Regions from separate parts of the Arthrobacter sp. LjRoot14 genome, predicted to be linked through region 3. Evidence: riboswitches for the same ligand, from Rfam matches in the RefSeq annotation. Region 3 holds a riboswitch; each other region holds the start of a gene.
What was found. A riboswitch is a leader RNA that binds a small molecule or an ion and turns the genes downstream of it on or off. The one in region 3 is predicted to bind cyclic di-AMP.
Positions count from the first base shown of each region.

Region 1 (7,157 bases), 160 kb from region 3:
CTGCACCTGCACCTGCGTCGGCCGTGCCGTCAGCCGCCGCAGAGCTGGAGGTCAGCGCATAGATGCCCACGCCGGCCCCGCCTGCGAGAACAGCCGCCGCTCCGGCGGCGGCAACCCCCCGCTTCACAGTCCACGGCTTCGAACGGCCGGCCGGCCCGCCCGGGAAGCCGCCAGGCGGCGGGGTACCCCAGCTACCGGACGGCCGGGATGATCCCCATCCCGTCTCCGGCAGCGAACCGGAAGCAGCGGCCGACGGCGGCACTCCCCACCCGGCAGCCTGCCCGCCGTTGGCGGGGCTGCTCAGAGGGATGTTCACTCGACCGCCTGCAGGGACCGGCCGGCCTTCCGGGGTCCCGTCGGAATCGTTGTCCGGAACCGGCGTGTTGTGGTGGTTGTTCATGGTGTACTCCTTGGGCCTAGGGCTTTGTCCACCCAGGCTCCGAAGCGTTCCTGTGCGGGGCCTGTGCGGGGCAAGAGGTCAAGCTGTGACCTTTCCGAAGCTGGTTTCATCCCGGGAATGCAGCCGATCCTCTCCAGGCAGCCCCGGAGGGCCGCGGCGTTGCGTTCAGCTCGCTAGGCTGGGATTCACAGCTGGCCCACAGGATCCCCATAGGGCCGGCTAAACCGCAGATCGGAGAGTTGTCCCATGGCCACTTCGCACTCCATGACTAACAACCTTCCCCAGCTCACCCACCCGGACGGCTCCCCCATCCGTGCCCTGGTGGTTGACGACGAACCCAGCCTCTCCGAGCTCATGAGCATGGGCCTGCGGATGGCAGGCTGGTCCGTTGCCGTCGCCGGAGACGGCCCGGAAGCCGTAAAACTCGCCAAGGAGTTCCGCCCGGACGTGCTGGTGCTGGACGTGATGCTTCCCGGGTTCGACGGCGTCGAGCTGCTCACCAGGATCCGCGCCTTCGCGCCGGAAGTGCCCGCGCTCTTCCTGACGGCCAAGGACGCGGTCCAGGACCGCATCCTCGGCCTGGCGGCCGGCGGGGACGATTACGTCACCAAGCCCTTCAGCATGGAAGAAGTGCTCCTCCGCCTGCACCGGCTGGTCCAGCGATCCGGAGTGGCCGCCATGGACACCGCCGAACTGGTGGTCGGCGACCTCGTCCTCAACATTGACACGCGCGAAGTGACCCGGGCCGGGAAGGAACTGCAGCTGACCGCCACCCAGTTCGAACTCCTGCGCTACCTCATGGAAAACCCCAAACGGGTGGTCAGCAAGGCACAGATCCTGGACCGCGTGTGGGATTACGACTTCGGCGGCCAGGCAAACATCGTGGAACTCTACATCTCCTACCTGCGCAAGAAGGTGGATGCCATCCACCCGCCCATGATCCACACCGTCCGCGGCGCGGGATACGTCATCAAACCGGCGGATTGAGCGGTGCCCACACTCTCCGGCGAAACCCGCAAAGACCGCCGACGCTGGCTTGATCCGTCGACCTGGCACCTGCGCACCCGGCTGGTACTCGTGGCCATGGCACTCCTTGTGGCCATCTGCGGCGCGATCGGCCTGTTCAGCTATGCCTCCATGGATTCCTTCCTGACCAGGCAGCTTGATGAACGCTTGGGGCAGGCCTCACGGCTATCGAACGAGGCGGGACGGCCACGCCCCAGCAACCCGTCCGGCAGGCAGGACGGGTTCGACGGCCCGGGCCAAGGTGTCGGCACGCTCATCGCGCGCATAGATAACGGGAATGTCAGCAGCGCCGGGTTCCTCGCCAAAGACGCCACCGTGGCGTCCCTCTCCCCCGAGGACAACCAGGTTCTTTTGGCACTCCAGCACGACGGAACGCCCGTCGATCGGGCACTGTCCACCGGCTCCTACCGCCTGGTAGCGGTGGAGGCGCCATACGGGGACGTGATTGTCACCGGGCTCCCCCTCAACGAGAAACAGAACACGCTCAACTCTTTGGTATGGACGATGGTGATCGTGTCGATGGGCGGCCTGGTCCTGATCGGCCTTGCCGGAACGGTGCTGATCCGACGCACCATGAAACCCCTCGAGCAACTGTCCGAGGTCGCCACGCAGGTTTCGAAACTGCCGCTCGACGCCGGCGAGGTGGCCCTCGCAGTCCGCGTGCCGCCGTCGAACGCGCATCCCGGAACCGAAGTGGGCAGTGTGGGGCACGCCCTCAACCTCATGCTGGATAACGTCTCCAAGGCGCTTGAGGCCCGGCAGCAGAGCGAAACCAAAGTGCGCCAGTTCGTGGCCGATGCCTCGCACGAGCTGCGCACGCCGCTCACCGCTATCCGCGGCTACACGGAACTCATGCGGATGACCGAGGACTTCACCCCGGACGGCCAGAAGTCCCTGGCCAGGGTGCAGAGCCAGTCCGAACGGATGACCACCCTGGTGGAGGACCTCCTGCTGTTGGCCCGGTTGGACGAAGGCCAGCCGCTCAAGATCAGCGATGTGGACCTGACGCAGCTTGCGGTGGAAACCGTCAGCGACGAGAAGGTCATGGCACCGGACCGCGCCTGGCAGCTGGAGCTCCCGGAAGAGCCCGTGGTGGTCCGCGGGGATGCCAAGCAGCTGCACCAGGTGATGGCCAACCTGCTCTCCAATGCCCGCAAGCACACGGAACCGGGCACCACCGTGGTCACCGGAGTGATGCGGTCGGCCGACGGCAGCGCTGTGGTGACCGTAACGGACAACGGTGCCGGGATCCCGCCGGAATTTGTGGACCGGGTTTTCGCCCGCTTTGCCCGGGCGGATGCCGCGCGAACCAGTCCTGCAGGTTCCGCGTCGGTTTCCGGCGGCGCGGGCGCTGCGGCTGCCGAGGGCACGAGCGGGCTGGGGCTGTCGATCGTGCAGTCGATTGTGGAGGCGCACGGTGGAACCGTGGAGGTCACTTCCCGCCCGGGGCGCACAGAGTTTGCGCTGCGCCTCCCGGGAGAATCACCGGAAGCGTAGCTGCTCCGTAAGCCCGGCGTGCGGTGCGGGCGGTTACGCAAGCCAACGCGCCGCCGTCGTGATCCTCGTTACCGAAATGTGACTTAAGCGCGAGACTCCTGTACCGTTTTTGGAGTGCGGCCACCGTTCCGGCCGCATATCCGGATGGACGCCAAACTCTGCCGCTACCCGGATTTCCTCATGATCAGGCAGAGGCGGGGGACCCAGGTCTCCGGGCATTCTGCATTGCCGCCCTTGGGGTGAAGCCGACACGTGAAGTTCCGTGCGGCCGGATGACCTCATCCGAACCCGACAGCTAACTCCGCCGGCATCGAGAGGCAACCATGACTAAATCCACGCCAGAAGTACGTCCTGAGCCCGCTTCCCGCACGTCCGCAGCGCCTGCGCACCGCTCACGCCACCGCGCCGAACCAGCCGCCAAGACGTCCCCGCTGTCCCGGTTCGCGGCCAGTCTGCAGGGCTCCGGCCGCCGGGCCGCAGTAGTAACCACCGCCTGCGCGGTGCTGATTGGCGTCGGCGCCGCCGGCCAGGCTTCCGAACCCGCCGCCCCGGCAACATCGGCAACGGGCGCTGGGAGTGCCGCAACCACTGCCGACGCCGAATCGAAGCTCGCGTTCGAAAAAATCCTCGTTTCCGCCATGCCCGCTCCGTCCTCTGTCAGCGTGAACGCGCAGTCGTCCGGGGAGAAGCCGTCGGAGGAGAAGGCACCGGAAGCGCCTGCAGCCGCCGCCGCTCCCGCACCCGCTGCGGCCCCCGAACCGGCTCCTGCCCCGGCGCCGCCCGTAGCTGTTGACGATCCCGCAGCTGCCCAGGCGTATGCCGCCTCGCAGCTCGGAACGTACGGCTGGGCGGCTGACCAGATGCAGTGCCTCACCACGCTCTGGACCAAGGAATCGGATTGGAAGACCACTGCCACGAACGCCAGCAGTGGCGCGTACGGCATTGTCCAGTCGCTGCCGGCGGAAAAGATGGCCAGCGCCGGGTCCGACTATCTGACCAACTTCCGCACCCAGATCAACTGGGGCCTGAATTACGTGAAGGAACGGTACGGCTCCCCTTGCGGCGCCCTGGACTTCCACTACGCCAACAACTGGTACTAAACCGGCACCCGCAGCCATCGTGGTTCGCAACACCGGAGGCCCCGAATCCATGTTTGGATTCGGGGCCTCCGGCCGTGTTGGCGTGTTGCTTCTTCTTGGACGGGACCTTCTCTCCGTTACGGGGCCACAAGGTTTTCACAAGGTCGAGGAGTGACTCTGGGTCGCCGCCGCTTTCAATCGTCTTCCCAGCGGCTGCCGGCCCAGCGCCGTCATCAAGATGCAGGGAGCACAACAATGAAAAAATGGTTAGTTTCGACGGCCGTCCTGGCCTCAATCTTCGCGGCCGCCGCCCCGGCCTCCGCCGCCCCTTCGGGCCCGCCGATCACCGTGGACGGACCCGCCACCTTCACGAGCTGTGGATTTCCTGTCACCGGTGAAGTCACCGGCAAGGCCAAGAACATCACGACTCCCTCCGGGGACATCATCAGCACTTCCCCGGGGCTGAAGATAACGCTGACGGGGCCAGACGGAAAGACCGCCAGTTACGTCATCACGGGCGTCCTATTCTTTTCGTTCCCGAGCGAGAACGTGGTCGAGGTGAAGGCTACGGGCAATAACCTCCTTCAGCTCCCGTCTCCTGACGGACTATTCCTCACACGGGGTAATGTCAACTTCTCTGTGGATTCCAAAGGCAACGAATTGCGGAGATTCTCAGGATCCGGCACTGCCACGAACATCTGTTCGCTGCTCGCCCCTGACTCATAAACCGCGGCGGCGGTGCTCCCACCAATGACGGCGGGAGCACCGCTGCCGCTTCCGTTCCTGTTCCGGTCCTGACAGAGCCCACAGCAGCTGCACAGCTTTGGCCTAAATCCTTCATATGCTGCGGCGCCATAGTTGAACCATGACGCCCACAGACCTGGCCACGGGAACCCTGCTGCACCCGCAACCGCGGGCCGCCGTCGACGCCCGGCCGGGTCCTCCCGCCCCGACGTTCCCCCGGCAGGGTCGCGTCCGTCGGGCGCCCGTTGATACGCACATGACCGGCACCACAGGAGCCGCTGCGCCGGTGCTGGATGTAGTCATCCCGGTCTATAACGAGGAACAGGGTCTGGAGCAATCCCTGCGGCAGCTCCACTTGTACCTGGCCGATACGTTTCCCTACCCGTTCCGGATTACCGTGGCGGACAATTCCAGCACCGACGGCACGCTCAAGACCGCCGAGCGTGTAGCCCGGGAACTACGCGAGGTCACCGTGGTCCGACTCACCTCCAAAGGCCGCGGCAACGCGCTCCGCACCGTGTGGCTGGCCTCGCCGTCACCCGTGCTGGCCTACATGGACGTGAGTCTTTCCACCGACCTCGCTGCGCTCGCCCCCTTGGTCGCCCCGCTTCTTTCCGGGCATTCGGACCTGGCGATCGGATCGCGGCTGGCACGAACTTCCCGCGTTGTCTGCGGACCGTGGCGGGGGTTCATCTCCCGTGGGTACAACGTTCTGCTGCATGCGCTGATGGGTGCGCGTTTCAGCGACGCGCAGTGCGGCTTCAAGGCTATCCGCGCAGATGTTGCCCGGCACATCCTGCCGCATACGGCTGACACCGCATGGTTCTTTGACACCGAGCTGCTGGTCCTGGCCGAAAGATGCGGACTCCGCGTACACGAGGTCCCGGTGGACTGGACCGACGGTGGCGAGGCCGGTGTGGACCTTTTCCAGACCGCGCTCGCCGATCTTCGCGGCATGGTCCGCCTCAGCCGCGACCTGGCGGCCGGCCGTATTCCGGTTCCGGAACTGCGGGCCCAACTCGCGCCGGGCGTTCCACCGCCGCGATAAACCGCCGCGATGACGGTTAAAGTGCCCGGAGCCACCGCATGGCTTCCTCCGGGCAGGTGAAATACCGCGTCGGAGCGGCAGGAGAATGAATGCTGAGGAAGAAATTGGCCAATGCCCGGTCCACCGGGGACGCCCCTAGGAGCGCCACCCTGGCCACCGTGCTGGGACGGGCAAAAACGCGCCGGGCGCCGCGGCTCATGGACTCCGTCGCAGCCATGTCCACCAGCATCGGAAACGGACGCCCGCGGCTCAGCTCATTGACCGCGGACATCACGGCCACCGCGGCTTCCTCGCAAATGGCCAGGCCTGGAATCCAACGCACATGCAAGACGCCGTTTCGCAGCTCGACAGTGCCCCTGGCGCCGTCAATCGGAATCTCGGTCATACTATCCCCCCAAGATAGAGTCAGCCGTCCCGAACGACACTACTGGACCGGGAACCGGGCTGGGGGTCAGAACCGGAAGGAAATCGTCCTGATGCCGGCGTCGTCCACGTCCGTGGTGACGGACACGGCGGAGTAGTCGGTGATGTGCATAACGCCGTCCGGCAGCGGACCGGTGTTGGGCCCGATGGCAACAGTCCGGATCCCGGCGGCGACTCCGGCCGCAATGCCTGCCGGGGCATCCTCAAAGACCAGGGCATCGGCCGGCTCCACGCCAAGCAGTTCGGCGGCGCGGAGGTAACCTTCCGGGTGCGGCTTGCCCCGGGTAACGACGTCGGCCGTGACGGCTGTGGCCGGCATGGCAAGTTTCGCGGCGCCCATCCGGATATCGGCCAGGATCCGGTCGGCGGAAGTCACCAGCGCCACGGCATCCGCCGGGAGGCTGCGCAGCAGTTCGGCCGCCCCGGGCAACGCCACAATGCCCTCGGTCCGCACCCGCTCCATGGCGCCCAGTTCCGCGGTCAGGGCCGCAACGTCAGTGCCGGCGGGCGCAAACCGCCGCACCGTGTCCCCCGCCTGGACGCCGTGTGAGGTGCGGAGGATCTCTGCAATGTCCAGGCCGTAACGGGCGGCAAATTCGCCCCACACCTGCTCCACAACAGCCGTGGAATCGACCAAGGTGCCGTCCACGTCGAAAAGGACGGCACGGGTGATGATGGTGCTGGCGGATAGTCCCGCGGAAACCGGGGCGGAGGCATCGGGGCGAAAGCTCATCCTTCCATCCTGCCCCACCCGGGGCAGCGGCGGGATTCCGTGACCTAGCCGTTCGGGCGGTGGGGGATGTACTGGACGGCCCATTTGTTGCCATCGGGGTCGGCGAAGTGGACGAAGTGGCCCCAGTCCTGGACGTCGACGTCGCTGACGTCAACGCCGTTGTCCTTCAGCTGCTTGTGCGCGGCCTGGATGTCGCTCACCACAAGT
Region 1 covers NZ_CAXURL020000001.1:728,651-735,807, reverse strand. Annotated here, with positions in the region: gene ACSQ12_RS03520 (hypothetical protein) at 1-400, opposite strand, end outside; gene ACSQ12_RS03515 (response regulator transcription factor) at 647-1,387, shown strand; gene ACSQ12_RS03510 (HAMP domain-containing sensor histidine kinase) at 1,391-2,923, shown strand; cyclic di-AMP (ydaO/yuaA leader) riboswitch at 3,073-3,247, shown strand; gene ACSQ12_RS03505 (hypothetical protein) at 3,247-4,023, shown strand; gene ACSQ12_RS03500 (hypothetical protein) at 4,258-4,728, shown strand; gene ACSQ12_RS03495 (dolichyl-phosphate beta-glucosyltransferase) at 4,868-5,794, shown strand; gene ACSQ12_RS03490 (DUF7793 family protein) at 5,811-6,179, opposite strand; gene ACSQ12_RS03485 (HAD-IA family hydrolase) at 6,246-6,950, opposite strand; gene ACSQ12_RS03480 (glyoxalase superfamily protein) at 6,995-7,157, opposite strand, start outside.
Region 1: it holds a riboswitch for cyclic di-AMP, as region 3 does, so the genes downstream of both, ACSQ12_RS03505 (hypothetical protein) here and ACSQ12_RS04215 (C40 family peptidase) in region 3, are expected to answer to the same signal.

Region 2 (7,157 bases), 1.8 Mb from region 3:
GGTACGACGGCGGTCGTTGGGCAGGGAAATCAGCCCGCTCACGGTGTGAGCGGCCCCCGGAGGACGCGAAGCGCAAGGTCTGCGTCGCCGTCGATGATCGCCGCGTCTTTGAGGCTGGCCCTGCCCCAGAGGCCGAAGTACATGTCCGCTACCGACGCGGTGACAGACGCCGCCGCGGTACCGCTGCCCACGGTCCACGCGCCCGCCCCCGCCACATGGAACGCGATCGCCTGCTCCGGTGGCTGCATCCGCTCCAATCGCAGCTGTCGCGGGGTGAACATCGACAGGACCTCGTCGACGCCGTCGAGCATGAAATCCGCGGCGGGAACCGGCGCAGCAAGTCCGGACGCCCGGCTTGCGTCGATGAGGTGGATGGCATGCTCGTGCGCCTGGCGTCTAAGCCAGAAACCCGCCGTAGGTGGCGGAGGTCCAAAGTTCCAGCACGGTGCCGCGGGCTCAAGGGACGCCATCGTCTCTAAGAACGGTTCAGTGCCCTCGATGAACCACGCGGCGGCACCCGCGGCCGGGGGTGCCGGTTCGTCAACGTACTTCCCGCCACGAACCACAGCGGCGGCCCAGCGTTCGATGGAACCGACGTGCCCGAACAACTGGTCCAGGGTCCAGCCGGGGCACGCCGGAACGGAACGGGACAGCACATCGTCGGGCTGGCGGGCGAGTGCCGTGAGACTGTCCAGGAAACCGGCCAGTTCGGCGAGGTAGCGATCGGGCGACATGGCAAGAGCCTACGTGGCAACTGTTCTCCCCAAAAGCAGATCTTGCTGTCGTCTGAGGTGGACTGCCGGCCTGCGGTACAGCTGGCGATTGCCGAGGCCAGGGACCGCGCCCTGGCCTTACGGCCGCAGCTCCTCCTTTTTGACGAGCCGACCTCGGCGCTGGACTTTGAACTCGTAGGGGATGCCCTGACCGGCAGTTCGTGGACCGGCTGCTCAACCCGTTCTAGGCTGATAGATAGACGGCAGGAGGCCCGCCATGACAGTGCAGCTCGGCAAGTTTGAGAAATACCTGATCGAGGAGTTCTTCGAGACTACCGTGCCGGTGCCATGAGCCAACACACGTTCACGCGCCGGGATGCCCTAACGGGCTCTGAGGTCAGGCACGAGCTTAAGGTGTATCCCGGCGTCGACCACGCGTTCCACAACGACACCGGCGAGCGCTACAACGAGGCGCAGGCCACCGCAGCCTGGAACGACACGATTGCCTGGTTCGGCAAATATGTCTAGTCGTGCGCCCGCGGCCGGAACCAGCGTCCGCAACGGCCTGACGCTGAAGCTGATTCCCTCGGCCCTCGTGTCGCTCTCCGGCTTCGTCCTGTACGTCCTGGAACAGAAAGTTCCGGGGTACGGGCTGCTGGCGCTGGCCCTGGTGCTGGCGGGGTTCATTGACCGTGCGCTCCTCCGCGACCTCGCCCTGATCGCTGTCGGGCTCATAGCCATCAGCCTGGTTCCGATCACCACTGACATCAGCACCGGGCACATGGCGGTTATGGGCACGGCGATGATCATCGCGGTGGGAGTTCCTTACGCGATGTCCCGATGGGCCTTCAAGGAGCACGCTGTCAGGTTTCCCGTGCTGACCGGGCACCCATGGACGCGAACGGAAAAATGGTACCTCGCCGCCGTCGTGCTGATGGGGTACGCCCTGCTCCCGGCGTACATGGTCAATACCGGGGTATACAGTAACTGGCCCGCGGTATCGGACCCCGAAGGGATCTTCCGTCTCTTCCTGGGCACAAACGCGCTGGGCATCTGGGACGAGCTGTTCTTTATCTGCACCGTCTTTGCGCTCCTGCGCCGCCACCTGCCGCTCTCACAGGCCAACGTACTGCAGGCCGTCCTGTTTACCTCGTTCCTGTGGGAACTGGGTTTCCACGCGTGGGCACCAGTGTTTATCTTTCCCTTCGCCATGCTCCAGGCTGTCATCTTCACCCGGACGAAGTCACTGTCCTACATTGTGGCCGTCCACCTGCTGTTCGACTTTGTGCTGTTCCTGGTCCTGCTGCATGCCCACAACCGCGCCTGGATCGACATCTTCGTCTACTGATGCTGGAGCCCCGGGGCAGGAACCTCGCCAGCAAGCCGGGAATCCCGCTGCCTCCTGGGTAATGGAATTCTGTCCAGATCCTGTGCGGCGACGACGGCGGCCAGGCCCGCGCGGGCACGGGCCTGCTCCGCCAGCTCACTGACGTCGGTATAGCGGGACGAGAAATGCGTGAGGAGGAGCATTCCGGCCCCGGCGGTGGACGCCAGCGCGCCGGCCTGTCCGGCGGTGAGGTGAAGATACCGGGCGGCAAGCGCGGCGTCATCGTCGCTGAAGGTGGACTCCGTCACGAGGAGGTCCACACCGTCGGCGAGTTCCCCGGCGCCGTCGCATTCCGCGGTATCCATGACGAAGGCAAAACTCTGGCCGGGGCGAGGAACGCTCACGTCCGCCAGACGCACGCCGCGCACTGTCCCTTCACGCTGTAGCTGTGCGATCTCCGGCCCGGCGATGCCTGCCGCTGCGAGCTGATGGGGCAGGAGCGTTCGCCCCTCGGGCTCGACCAGCCGGTAGCCGAAAGTGTCGATGCGATGCCGCAGGGGCCGCACCTCCAGGCCGGGCGCGATCTGCCCCGGACCGTTGTGCGGATGCAGCCGCAGGTCCAGGCCGGGGGAGGCGATGGAGGCGAGGGCGCGGACCACGTCTCCGCCGGCGGCTGGAAAATGCAGGTCCACCGGGTGCTGCACGCCGTCGAGGACCATTCTCGAGAGCACGCCCGGAAGCCCGTAGCAGTGGTCCCCGTGAACATGCGTGAGGCAGATCCGCGTGATCTGGCTGGCTGAAACGCCGGCGTGGATCATCTGCCGCTGGGTGCCTTCGCCGGGATCGAAGAGCAGCCCTTGGCCGTCCCATCGAAGCAGGTAGCCGTTGTGGTTTCGGGTCCGGGTGGGAACCTGCGAGGCGGTTCCGAGGACGACCAGTTCACGCATGGGACTGAGTTTCTCACGTTGCCGCGGAACGCGCTCGCGGGCCGCACGCGGGCGCCGGCGCCCATGTGCGACACACGATATTAGGACAGAATAGTCGGGTGACCGATGCCTGTGACTTCGTGGATGCCTCGCTGCAGCGGGAGAGTTCCTGGCTCAGGGCAGAAGAGGCGCAGGCCAGGCTGGGCGACCGGCTTCAGTTCTACGGTGCATCCGTCGGCGCGGTGCGGGGGACCATCCGTGACATGCTGCGCCGCCACCGTGACCTCGTCCACGATGACGTCACTGCCCTCAGCACCGAGCTGTGGTCCGTGCCCGTCTTCGAGCGCCGCCTGGCGGCGGTTGTCCTGCTGCAGTCCAGGGTGGCCTTGCTCAACAACTCCGACCTCACCCGGATCGAGGGCTTTGTGCGGGAGGCGCAGCTGGGTGAGCTGGTGGACCCGCTCGCCGTCGACGTCGTCCGTCCCTTGGTGGCGGCGCTGGAAGGACAGGCGGGGACGCGGGCACATGCTGTGCTGGAGCGCTGGGCGCGGGATCCTGATCCGTGGCTGAGGCGCGCGGCCGCGCTGTCGCTTGCGGACGCCGCTCAGCCGCCGGCCCGACGCTCCACCACCGCGTAGGCCCTGCCCTCCAGGAACTCCCAGTCAGTAACCACCATGAACCCCAGGGCGCTGACGCGGTCGTTGAGGACCAGGACGTCGAAGCCACCGTCCCGCGGCTCGGCGTCCCACGTCGCCACATGCAGTTCCTTGCCCTCGAGGATCAAGAGCTCCGTGTTGACGTCGAAATCCTCCGGCGGCTGATCGCTCAGCTGGCAGATGGCCACGCAATAGTTTTTCACCTACGTATTCCGCTTCATGCGGGCACTTACGCAGGGAAGGCGTTGTTGTAGCGGTACATGAAGGCTGCCATGGCATCCCTGTGCACGGGCTGGACGGGACGGAAGGTCCTGGTGCCGTTCCCTTCGTCCCAGCCGGTGGAGATGTTCATCGACGCGAGCCAGTTGATTTCCTTGTAGAACTGCGTCTGCGGGACCACGTCAGTGAAGGGGGAGCCGCCCGGTGCGTTGTAGGCAGGGCTGCCGGCAAAGCGGTACATGAAGGCTGCCATCGCATCGCGGTTCACGGCCTGCAGCGGCCGGTACGATTTGGCGCCGTTTCCTTCGTCCCAGCCGGTGGAAATGCCCTTCGACGCGAGCCAGGCGATTTCCTTGTAGAACTGCGTCTGCGGTGTCACATCGATGAACGGGGAGGTGCTGGGCGGTGTGTAGGCCGGACTCCCGGCGAGCCGGTACATAAAGGCGGCCATGGCGTCGCGGTTGACGGCGAGCGCCGGACGATACGTGCTGGTGCCGTTGGCTTCAACCCAGCCGGTGGAAATCCCTTGCGAGGCGAGCCAGCTGATTTCGGTGTAGAACTGCGAGTTCGCGGGAACGTCCGTAAACGAGCCCGACGGCGACGGCGACGGGGACGGCGATGGTGAAGGTGAAGGCGACGGTGAGGGGGGCGGTGACGTTACGGGGGACTGGCCCAATGCCTGCGCCACTGTGCGGACCGACGTCGTACCGTTTGCTGTCCGCGCGGCCAGCCACGTGACGAACTCTTTGAACAGCGCGGGGCTGATGGACAGTGACGGATCAGTTCCGTTCGCAATTTCGTGGAACGTCAGCTGCAGCCAGCCGCCGGTTGTCTCGGCGTTCGTGACCGTCGCCTGCAGGTCCGCCAGGGTCCATGTGGCGGCCACCTGGTCCGGAGCCTTGGTGACCATGGGTTCCTGCGGCGGGAGCGTTTCGGCGACAGGGCAGTCGGCGCAGCTGGCGGGAGAGCGGATGTCGCCGAGGCCCCGGGAACTGCTGTACCCGCAGCCGCTGACTGCGTTCTGGGCTGTCTGGTTCACCGCCGCGAAGGGGTAGGCGAAGTTCCGGACGGTGAAGCCCCAGCCTTCGAGGGTGGACTTGCTGTTGCAGGCCTCCGCACTGGCGGCCGCTGCGCTGAGCGTTGTCATGTCCGGGTGGGTCACGCTGTGGCCGCCGATCTCGTTGCCGTCGGCCACGAGAGTGTTCAGGTTTGCCTGGGTGAGGAACCCGGACTGGCCCACAAAGGACGTGGTGATGAAGAAAGTTCCCACCAGCCCGTGGGCTTTCAGCTCCTGCGCTGCGGCCAACTGGCTGCCGAGTCCGTCGTCGAACGTCAGGCTGACGATGGTCGGCCCCGCGGCCTTCGAAGTGCCGGCCACGCCCGCCACTGTGCTGACAGCAAGCAGCAGCGCACCCAGGATTGCAACCCAGCGCCTGCCGTGCGGGCCTCCGGCCAAAGGTTCAGGGGGATCCGCCACGTGACGCGCGGGCTTGCGGACAGGCTGATTGGACCAACGCATGATGCCTCCAAGCGTGTGAGTCCCCCCGCAAGAACATGCACGTAGACTACGCCTCGTGGCGTCAAGGCAAAACACTCGACTTTGATTAACGCAGTACCCGAGTACACCGCAGCTACCTGCATTCCGCGCTTGGTTCGGCAGTGCGTTATCCGAATGTGACATCGGCCGAGGGGCGCGCGTACGGTGGGACAGTGCCGGTTATCTCCGATACGGGCACTCCCGGGCGGATTGCCTAACCCTGCCGCGGCCCGGGATCCGATCGAAACCATCCGGCAGGGACGGGGAAACCACTTTTGGCCTGCAGGATTGTTGTGCAGGTCTTCGGGGTGAAGCCGCAAGCCGTCTGCTGAGCGGACGGCAACTGCGGCCGGGTGTCTCCCATCCGAATCCGACAGCTAACCTCGCAGGCATCGGGAGAGGTTACTTCATGTCTTCACGCAAACTGCCCGCTCACCATCCGTCAACAGCGCCCGCAGGACGCTCCGGCGTCACAACGGCCCGCGGCAGAAGCAAGGTTGGCCGCCAGGCCGCGGCGATTGCGGCGGCTTCTGGCCTGGTCCTGTCCAGCGGGATGGCTGCGCAGGCCGCCGAGGCTCCCGCGGAACGCGATTCGGCACCGGCATCCGGCCTCGACGCCAAGGCCCAGGTGGGTGCCCCGCTCAGCGCGGACTCCCACGTCAGGATCAGCTTCGAGCGGCCGGACGTCAGCACCACCCCCGCTCCAGTGGAAGTGCCGGTTGAAGAGCCCGCCCCGGCAGAAGCGGTGGCCCCTGCTGCAGCGCCGGCACCGGTTGCCGCGCCGGCGGCTCCTGCCGTTTCCGTCCAGGTCCAGGCAGCTGCGCCGGCTCCGGCTCCTGCCCCGGCGGCCGGCGGTGTCAACGCCGCCATGGTTTCTGCCGCCTACGCGCAACTCGGCATCACCCAGGACTGCACCGCCATGGTGGAAAAGGCACTTGGCTCCGCCGGCATTCCCGTCGGCGACCTGGGACCCATGCAGTTCATGAACTACGGCTCAGTGGTGGGGGAACCCCAGCCCGGCGACATGGTGGTCCAGTCCGGCCACGTGGGCATCTACATCGGCGACGGACAGGTGATCAGCGGCGGCATGAACGGTGTCAACGCCACCGTCACGCACCCGCTGTCCTGGCTGACGGCCACCGGCGGCGTGACCTTCGTCCGCGCCGGAGCCTAGCTGCTGGTCCCGTTCTCCCCGAGGGGCCGGGAAACCGGATGACAGGCCGGTGATCAGCTGCCTTGGGGGCAGCCGGTCACCGGCCTTCCCTGTCGCCAGACATCTGCCCGGGGTTTCAGGGCGGGGAGATCGCGACCGGAACCGTGCTCTCGCCCTGTGCGAACTTGATGCGCAGGACGGCATCGCGGGTGTCCGCCGGGATAGTGAAGCGGACATCGCCCGTTTTGCTTGAATCGCCAGCCACCAGCTCGTTCAGGCCGGAATCGGGGGAGTGGCTGACTCCGCCGGCGCCGAGCCTGAACGCTGAGTCCCAGAAGTTGATGTCATACCTGCCGTGGTTGGTGCATCTGAGCGTGAACGTCAACGCGATCTTGCCGTACACGTCAGGGCGCGCACGGGCACCAAGAATTTCATATTCGACGTCGGCAGCCCTGTAGCGGCGCTCGGCCGGCAGTGCTACCGCCCACTCCGGGCTGTTACCGCCGCCGGACCCGGAACCCGACGGCGGGACAGCGCCGTCCGGCTGTGCGGAGGCGCCGGTGGCGGAGGAGCCCGCCGTTGAAGTGGCGGGCTTGCCGGCGTCGAACACCCCAAGCTGCCCCAGG
Region 2 covers NZ_CAXURL020000001.1:2,714,733-2,721,889, reverse strand. Annotated here, with positions in the region: gene ACSQ12_RS12195 (maleylpyruvate isomerase family mycothiol-dependent enzyme) at 39-734, opposite strand; partial or broken gene glnQ (glutamine ABC transporter ATP-binding protein GlnQ) at 840-923, shown strand; gene ACSQ12_RS12185 (dienelactone hydrolase family protein) at 1,062-1,241, shown strand; gene ACSQ12_RS12180 (CPBP family intramembrane glutamic endopeptidase) at 1,234-2,061, shown strand; gene ACSQ12_RS12175 (ribonuclease Z) at 2,055-2,987, opposite strand; gene ACSQ12_RS12170 (DNA alkylation repair protein) at 3,086-3,604, shown strand; gene ACSQ12_RS12165 (hypothetical protein) at 3,571-3,825, opposite strand; gene ACSQ12_RS12160 (polysaccharide deacetylase family protein) at 3,852-5,360, opposite strand; cyclic di-AMP (ydaO/yuaA leader) riboswitch at 5,590-5,784, shown strand; gene ACSQ12_RS12155 (NlpC/P60 family protein) at 5,788-6,552, shown strand; gene ACSQ12_RS12150 (hypothetical protein) at 6,668-7,157, opposite strand, start outside.
Region 2: it holds a riboswitch for cyclic di-AMP, as region 3 does, so the genes downstream of both, ACSQ12_RS12155 (NlpC/P60 family protein) here and ACSQ12_RS04215 (C40 family peptidase) in region 3, are expected to answer to the same signal.

Region 3 (7,157 bases):
TAGGCTAAGCTGGTCCCTGACGTATAGCGGGCCGCGATGCCGGCCGGGCTGATCCCGTGAGGCCGTTCCCCAAGGCTGATCGGTGGATGCAGGTCCACTTCGCCGCGGCCAACGGGAAACGCCTCCGCGCGGTACGGTGGGACTGACGCAAGGACTGTGCTCGAGGAGCTGAGCTGGATGACGGATCTGATCGACACCACGGAGATGTATCTTCGGACAATCTTGGAGCTTGAGGAAGAGAACATCGTTGCTCTCCGTGCGCGGATTGCCGAACGGCTGCGCCACTCCGGCCCCACTGTTTCGCAGACCATCGGCCGGATGGAGCGCGACGGACTGGTGGTTGTTTCGGGCGACCGGCACCTTGAGCTCACCGAAACAGGCCGGAAACGGGCTACCGAGGTTATGCGCAAGCACCGCCTTGCGGAGCGGCTCCTCGCCGACGTCATCGGCCTCGACTGGGCGTATGTCCATGACGAAGCCTGCCGCTGGGAACACGTCATGAGCGAGCGGGTCGAGCGGCGCATCTTCGAGCTCCTGGACCATCCCACGGTTTCCCCTTACGGCAATCCCATTCCCGGCCTGGCGGCACTTGGTGGCCAGCCCACTCCCGCGTTCACCGACGGAGTGGTGAACCTTCTTGACGCCATGGCCGGATACGGGGCCGACTCCCGCATTACCGTGAGCCGCCTGGCCGAGCCCATCCAGGTTGAGCCGGAGCTGCTGGTCCAGCTCGATGAAGGCGGCATCCGGCCGGGGGCGTCCGTCGCCCTGGAGCGCGTGGGGGAGTACATCTCGGTGCGCGTACCCGAGATCGAAGGCGCCCTGGAACTGCCGCCCGAAGTTGCGGCCCACGTATTTGTTACGGTCCGCTAACCGTGCACCTCGTAGGACCACCTACAACACGTTGAGACGCAGATAACGGAATTATTACCGTGCTGATTAATCACCTATAGTTGAGGACTAGCGCCGATACTAAAGCGTTACCTGATCCGAAGCCGAGCTCTGCCAGCGGATCAAGGTACGAATCACCTCCTGGCAGAGGCGGGGGAACCACAACCGGCCGTTGAAAGACGGCCTTGGGGTGAAGTCCGTCAGCGGCAAAGCACCTCCGACGAAGGATTCCTTTGGGATACCCCTGTGTCGGATGCCTTGCATTGGCGGACCGGGTCTTTGATCTCTCTGACCCGAATCCGACAGCTAACTCCGCAGGCTTTCCAGAGAGGATAATTCTTGACCACGCAGACCGTCAGGGGCCGCCGCAGGGCGACAGGTCCCGCTTCGGAGTACCCCGTGGCCGAAGCCGTAATGACGGTCAGGCCGCGCGACGCACACCGTGATGCGCGCCGGCGCCGGGGCCTGTTCAGCCAGGTTACGGACTTCGCCTCGGCGAGCGGCGTGGGTCAGAAGGCGGGCATCGCGCTGGCCGCCACCGGACTGGTCCTTACCGTGACCGTACCGTCAACCGGCCCCATGGTCGCCACGTCAGACACGGGATCCACCGCCGCCGCATCAGTCGCGGCGCAGCCGGAGGTCTCCGCTGCCGCCAGCGCCAAGATCGACTTCAACCGGACCGCCGTAGCCACCAAGGGGGATCCGGACGGCAAGCTCAAGCAGTTGCTGAGCGCGCAGTCAGCCGGAACCATCACCCGCGCGGCATCCACCGGCAGCCTGGGTGCGCCGCTGGAACAGATGGTCACCGCATCACCTTTCGGTTTCCGGGTTAGCCCGATCACGGGCGGAGCCGGCGAGTTCCACCGTGGCCAGGACTACGCGGCCCAGTGCGGCACAAGCGTATTCGCCGCCGCCAGCGGAACCGTAACCTTCTCCGGCTGGCACCCCTACGGCGGTGGCAACCGTGTGGTGATTGACCACGGCAACGGCCTGGAAACCACGTACAACCACCTCTCGTCGTCCAGTGTCCAGGTTGGCCAGAAGGTCAACCGCGGCGACGTGGTGGCGCTCAGCGGGACCACCGGTGCCTCCACCGGCTGCCACCTGCACTTTGAAGTGATGGTCAACGGCGAAGTCGTCGATCCGCTCGGCTGGCTCTGATCCAAACGATCGCCCGCTCTCGCATTCCTGTGACATGCCGTGACCTGAATGTGACATTCGTTCGGAATTCCTGTACCGTTTAGAGCACGCCAAGTTTTCCGAAGTTGGCGCTCTTGAGTGGATTGCCTAACTCTGCCACCGCTCAAGGTCCGTTCGCATTACATCGTCTGGCAGAGGCGGGGGAACCAATTTTGGTCTTCGCAAGAAGACCTTGGGGTTAAGTCGCAACGCTTCCCAGGAAGCCGAGCGGCCGGGTGACTCCCATCCGAATCCGACAGCTCACCTCGTAGGCATTGGGAGAGGCTACCTTCGTGTCTACACGTCACAATTCTGCGCGCCACCGCGCGCAAACGGTTCGTACGAACCCGTTGAACTCCGTGTCCAGGGCTGTTACTGCCAACGCCGGGACCGTAGGTCGCCAGGCGGCTGTTATCGCAGCTGCTTCCGGACTGATCCTTAGTGTTGGGATGCCGGCAAATGCCGCCGATACCAACCTGGGCGTTTCCGCTTCGACGGAGTCCGGCTCACAGTCGGCCCAGCTGACCGTAACTGCAGAACCGACAGCGACTGTTTCCTTCGAGCGTCCGGCAGTGACCACGAAGGCAGCGCCCAAGGTTGAAACCGTTCGGGCACAGTCCACCGGTACGGACGCCAGCGAGACCTCCACTGAGGCTGACGGAGAGGCCAAGGCAAGCAAGCTTGCTGACGCCGCATCTTCCGCAGCAGCATCGGGCCTCGCTGCCATCGCTTACACCGGTATCGGCAGCCCATACGTCTGGGGCGGTACCACTCCCAGCGGTTGGGACTGCTCAGGCTTCACGCAGTGGGTATACGCACAGGCCGGCATCAGCATCCCCCGCACCAACGCATGGACAGCCATGACGCCTACCGCCACCCCGGCGCCGGGCGATCTTGTCATGCAAAACGGCGGCGCCCACGTTGGCATCTACGTCGGCAACGGCATGATGATCAGCGCGCTCAACCCCTCGCAGGGCACTCTCCTGCACGCTGTGTCCGCCACGGGCACCTCTGCGTTCTACACGCTTCGCTAACACACGCGCTTCCCATCGCTGAAGCGCGCGTTCTTCGCTAAAAACCCTGTTCGGGCCGTTCCGGCTTACCCCCAAGATGCCGGAGCGTCCAAAAACCGCGGCCTGCCATGCAGTCTGAGGAAAACGAAAGAGAGAACTAATGACTACTCGTGCCATCGCACGGCATCGCGCCGAGGTTACAAAGACCAACTCGCTTGCTGTCATTGCCAAGGCCGTCGGCGACAACGCCGGTGGCATGGGCCGTCAGGCTGCGGTTATCGCTGCTGCCTCCGGTCTGGTCCTGACGAGCGGTATCGCAGCCAACGCTGCCGACACCAATGTTCAGCGCGAAGCAACCTCTGCTTCCACCCTGGAAGTCCAGTCTTCCGCTCCGGCCAACATCTCGGCTGCATCCAGCATCGCCATCTCCTTCGAGAAGCCGGCTGTTTCCACCTCCCCGGCTCCGGTCGTTGAGGCTCCCAAGCCGGTTGTTGAGGTTCAGGAAGCTGCTCCCGCGGCCGCTCCGGCTGCCGTTGCAGAGACTGTGTCCGCCCCGGCGGCTCCGGCTGCCCCTGCGGCCCCCGCCGCTGCCAGCGGAAACGGCGCTTCGATCGCAGCTGCGGCGTACGCCCAGCTCGGCGTTGCCCAGGACTGCACCGCCCTTGCCACCAACGCGCTTGCGGCCGTAGGCATCAACTACCACGGCTGGCCGGCCGGTTACCTTTCCTTGGGCCGTACCGTGAGTGCAGCCGAGGCACAGCCGGGCGACCTCGCCTACTACGAGAACGGCGGCATGGGCATGGCCCACATCGCTGTATACGTCGGCAACGGCCAGGCCGTGCACGGTGGCTGGAACGGCGGAACCACTTCCCTGTTCAGCGTCAACGTCGGCTCCGGCCCGGTCTTCATCCGCGTTGGCGGCTAAAGCCTCCAGCTAACGTTTGCCGGAAGAACCCCTGCCTCCGGGCGGGGGTTCTTCTGCGTTTCCGGCAGGTGAATTTTTGCCGACACGGAGTGTATGGTAAGGGCCCGATTCGGTGATCGGCCACTTGAGTGTTTACTCTTGTGTTGTCGATCCATAGCGCCCGGACAAGCAGAGGGCAGCCGGCCCTCGAGCCCCTGACGGGCGCGGCCGTGAAGAGGTATGTGCATGCGCACTCTCGTTCTTAATGCTGGATATGAACCGCTGGCGGTTGTAACCTTCCGCCGGGCGCTGGTTCTTGTGCTGACCGGAAAAGCTAGCGTAGTGGCCGAGGGCGACGATCCTGTCGTCGGGCCGCAGGAGATCCTGGGCCGTCCGTCCGTGATTCTCCTGAACCGTTACATCCGGCCGCGGTACAACACAACCACCGCGGTGAGCCGCCGGGGCGTTTTGCGCCGTGACGCACACCGCTGCGCCTATTGCGGTAAGGCAGCACACACCATTGACCACGTCCATCCGAAATCGAGGGGTGGTGCGGACTCCTGGGAAAACCTTGTGGCCGCCTGCCTTCGATGCAATAACGTGAAGGGCGACCACACACCTGCCGAGATGGGCTGGAAGCTCAGGTTTGTGCCCGCGCCTCCGCACGGCACCATCTGGCAGATCAAGGAGCTGGAAAAGCCCACCCCTGCGTGGGACCCTTTCCTTCTGCCTGAATCCGCCGCCTGAGGCGTCGATCCTGCGCAGGACCCGTCTCAATGGCTAGGCTGGCCCTGTGGAGTTTGATGCCTTAATCCTGGCGGGCGGCCGGTCATCGCGCCTGGGCGGCGTGCCCAAGTCCCAGCTGATGTACGACGGCGCCACCCTCCTGTCGCGGTCGCTCTCGGCGGCTGCCGGAGCTCGCGCCACAGTGGTGGTGGGACCGGATCCCGGCGAACTGCCTGCCGGTGTCCTGACGTGCCGCGAGGAGCCTGCCTTTACGGGTCCCGCAGCGGCCATTGCTGCCGGTATGGCGGCACTGGAACGGGCGCGCGGTCCGCTCCGGGCCGCGATGACGCTGATTCTGGCCTGCGACATGCCCAAAGCGGACCAGGCAGTTGCCGCCCTTCGGGCCGCCCTCGCAGACCACGGCCCGGCCCCTGCAGGGCCGGATGGTGTCATGTCTGCTTCCCTCGACGGCCGCAGCCAACCGCTCGCAGGCCTTTATAGCACAGCTGCGCTACAACGTTCCATTGACGAAATGGAGACGAGCGGGGGGCTTGCCGGGGCATCAGTGTTCGCCCTCCTTGCTAGGCTTGACGTGCGGACTGTTACCGTCCCCGCCGGTGCCACGGACGACGTGGACACCTGGGACGATGCCACCGCGCTAGGGGTGTCCCGCCAAGGGTCTTGAGCCACCGTCGGTGGGACCGTGCGGTGGCACCGCAACCGAATTTTGAGTTTGGAGGCAACAGTGAAAAGCCAGGACGAAACGCTGGAGGACTGGTGCCGGGCGCTGCTGCAAGCCTTCGAGCTGGAGGACGTCGAGGTCGATGTCAATGAAGTGCTCGCGCTGGCCGGTGTCGCGGCCCACTCCGTCGTGCGGCCGGCGGCGCCGCTGACCACCTTCATCGCAGGCTTCGCGGCGGGAATGGCGACGGGTTCCGGGCAGGCCCCGGACGCGGTGTCCATGCAGGCTGCCTTGGGCGTGGCGCGGGCGCTTGCCATGGACTATGCAGCAGTGGATCCGGCGGTGCCCGGACAGCCCACCGTGGCAGGTTCAGGCCCGGTTAGGACCGATCATGGCTCCGGCCCGTCCACCAACAGCGGGACCACCGGCGCATGACGGCTGCGCCGCCGGGCGGCGGTGACGCCGCCAGCGACGTTCCTGACCGCGGGGGCGCCTCCCGCCTCACTGCAACCGTCGAGGCCGAGGCCGGTTCCGTCGCGGCCGAGGCCGAATCCCCGGAGGCGGAAACCCCGGGGGCCGGGCACACCCATTTGGCGCACACCTGGCAGGAGGCCCGGCAGAAGTCATTCGATTGCGCCACACCCATCCCGCCGGGACCGGTGGCGCTCAGGAATGCGCTGGGCCGGACGCTCGCGGCGGATATTACGGCGCTCCAGGACATGCCCCACTACGCTTCATCCGCCATGGACGGCTGGGCAGTGAACGGGACGGGCCCATGGATTTTGGCTGAACCCGGTCAAAGGCTTGCGCCGCATCAGGCCAGTCCCATTGTTACCGGCGGCCTCATACCACCGGGGGCCAAGGCCGTGCTCCGCAGCGAAAGCGGCATGATGACCAAGGACGAGGACGGGCTCCCCGTCCTGGCCCTTGGCGGCGCTGCAAGGCCCGGTGAACCGAAGAACGGCCAGCACATCCGGAAGGCGGGCGAGGAAGCGTCAGCCGGTGACGTCCTGGTCAAGAGCGGTGTAGTCCTCAACCCGGCCCATCTGGCACTCGCGGCACTGGCCGGCCACGACTCCCTCCGGGTCCAGGGGAAACCGCTGGTCAGGATCCTGCTGACAGGCTCCGAAGTGGTCACCGCGGGCCTGCCTGCGCCCGGCAAGGTCCGCGACACCTTCGGCCCGCAGCTTGGGGCCGTGGTTGAGATGCTCGGTGGCATCTGCGCCGGGCAGGAGAAAATCGGCGACGGCTACGACGAATGGCTGGCTGCCTTGGAAGACGACGGGCCGGAACCCGACGGTCCGGGGGAACAGGCCGTGGCGGGCGGTTCCGTGCTGCCGGAAGGGCCGGCGGCGGAAGAGGCGCCTGCCGACGTCGTCATCACCACCGGCGGAACCGGCGGGTCCGGGACCGATCACCTCCGCCGCGCAGTCGCGGAACTGGGCGGGCGCCTGCTGATAGACGGCATCGCCATGCGCCCGGGACACCCGGCCGTCCTTGCTGAGCTGCCCGACGGCCGGTTCATCCTTGGCCTGCCCGGCAATCCCCTTGCCGCGATGATGGCCCTCTGCACGGTGGGCGCGCCCCTCCTGGCCGCCCTGGGCCACGGAACCCTCGCTCCGGTCCACGAGGTGCCCTGCGGAGCGATGATTGAGCCTGATCCGGGGCGGACCCGGCTGATGCCCTTCAGGCTGCTGTACGGCATGGCGTCCCCTGCCCGGCACACGGGGCCCGGGATGATGCGCGGTCTGGCTGCTGCCGA
Region 3 covers NZ_CAXURL020000001.1:890,295-897,451, forward strand. Annotated here, with positions in the region: gene ACSQ12_RS04205 (metal-dependent transcriptional regulator) at 178-873, shown strand; cyclic di-AMP (ydaO/yuaA leader) riboswitch at 1,014-1,227, shown strand; gene ACSQ12_RS04210 (M23 family metallopeptidase) at 1,231-2,052, shown strand; cyclic di-AMP (ydaO/yuaA leader) riboswitch at 2,182-2,359, shown strand; gene ACSQ12_RS04215 (C40 family peptidase) at 2,520-3,104, shown strand; gene ACSQ12_RS04220 (NlpC/P60 family protein) at 3,244-4,008, shown strand; gene ACSQ12_RS04225 (HNH endonuclease) at 4,234-4,734, shown strand; gene mobA (molybdenum cofactor guanylyltransferase) at 4,781-5,398, shown strand; gene ACSQ12_RS04235 (DUF6457 domain-containing protein) at 5,459-5,830, shown strand; gene ACSQ12_RS04240 (molybdopterin molybdotransferase MoeA) at 5,827-7,157, shown strand, end outside.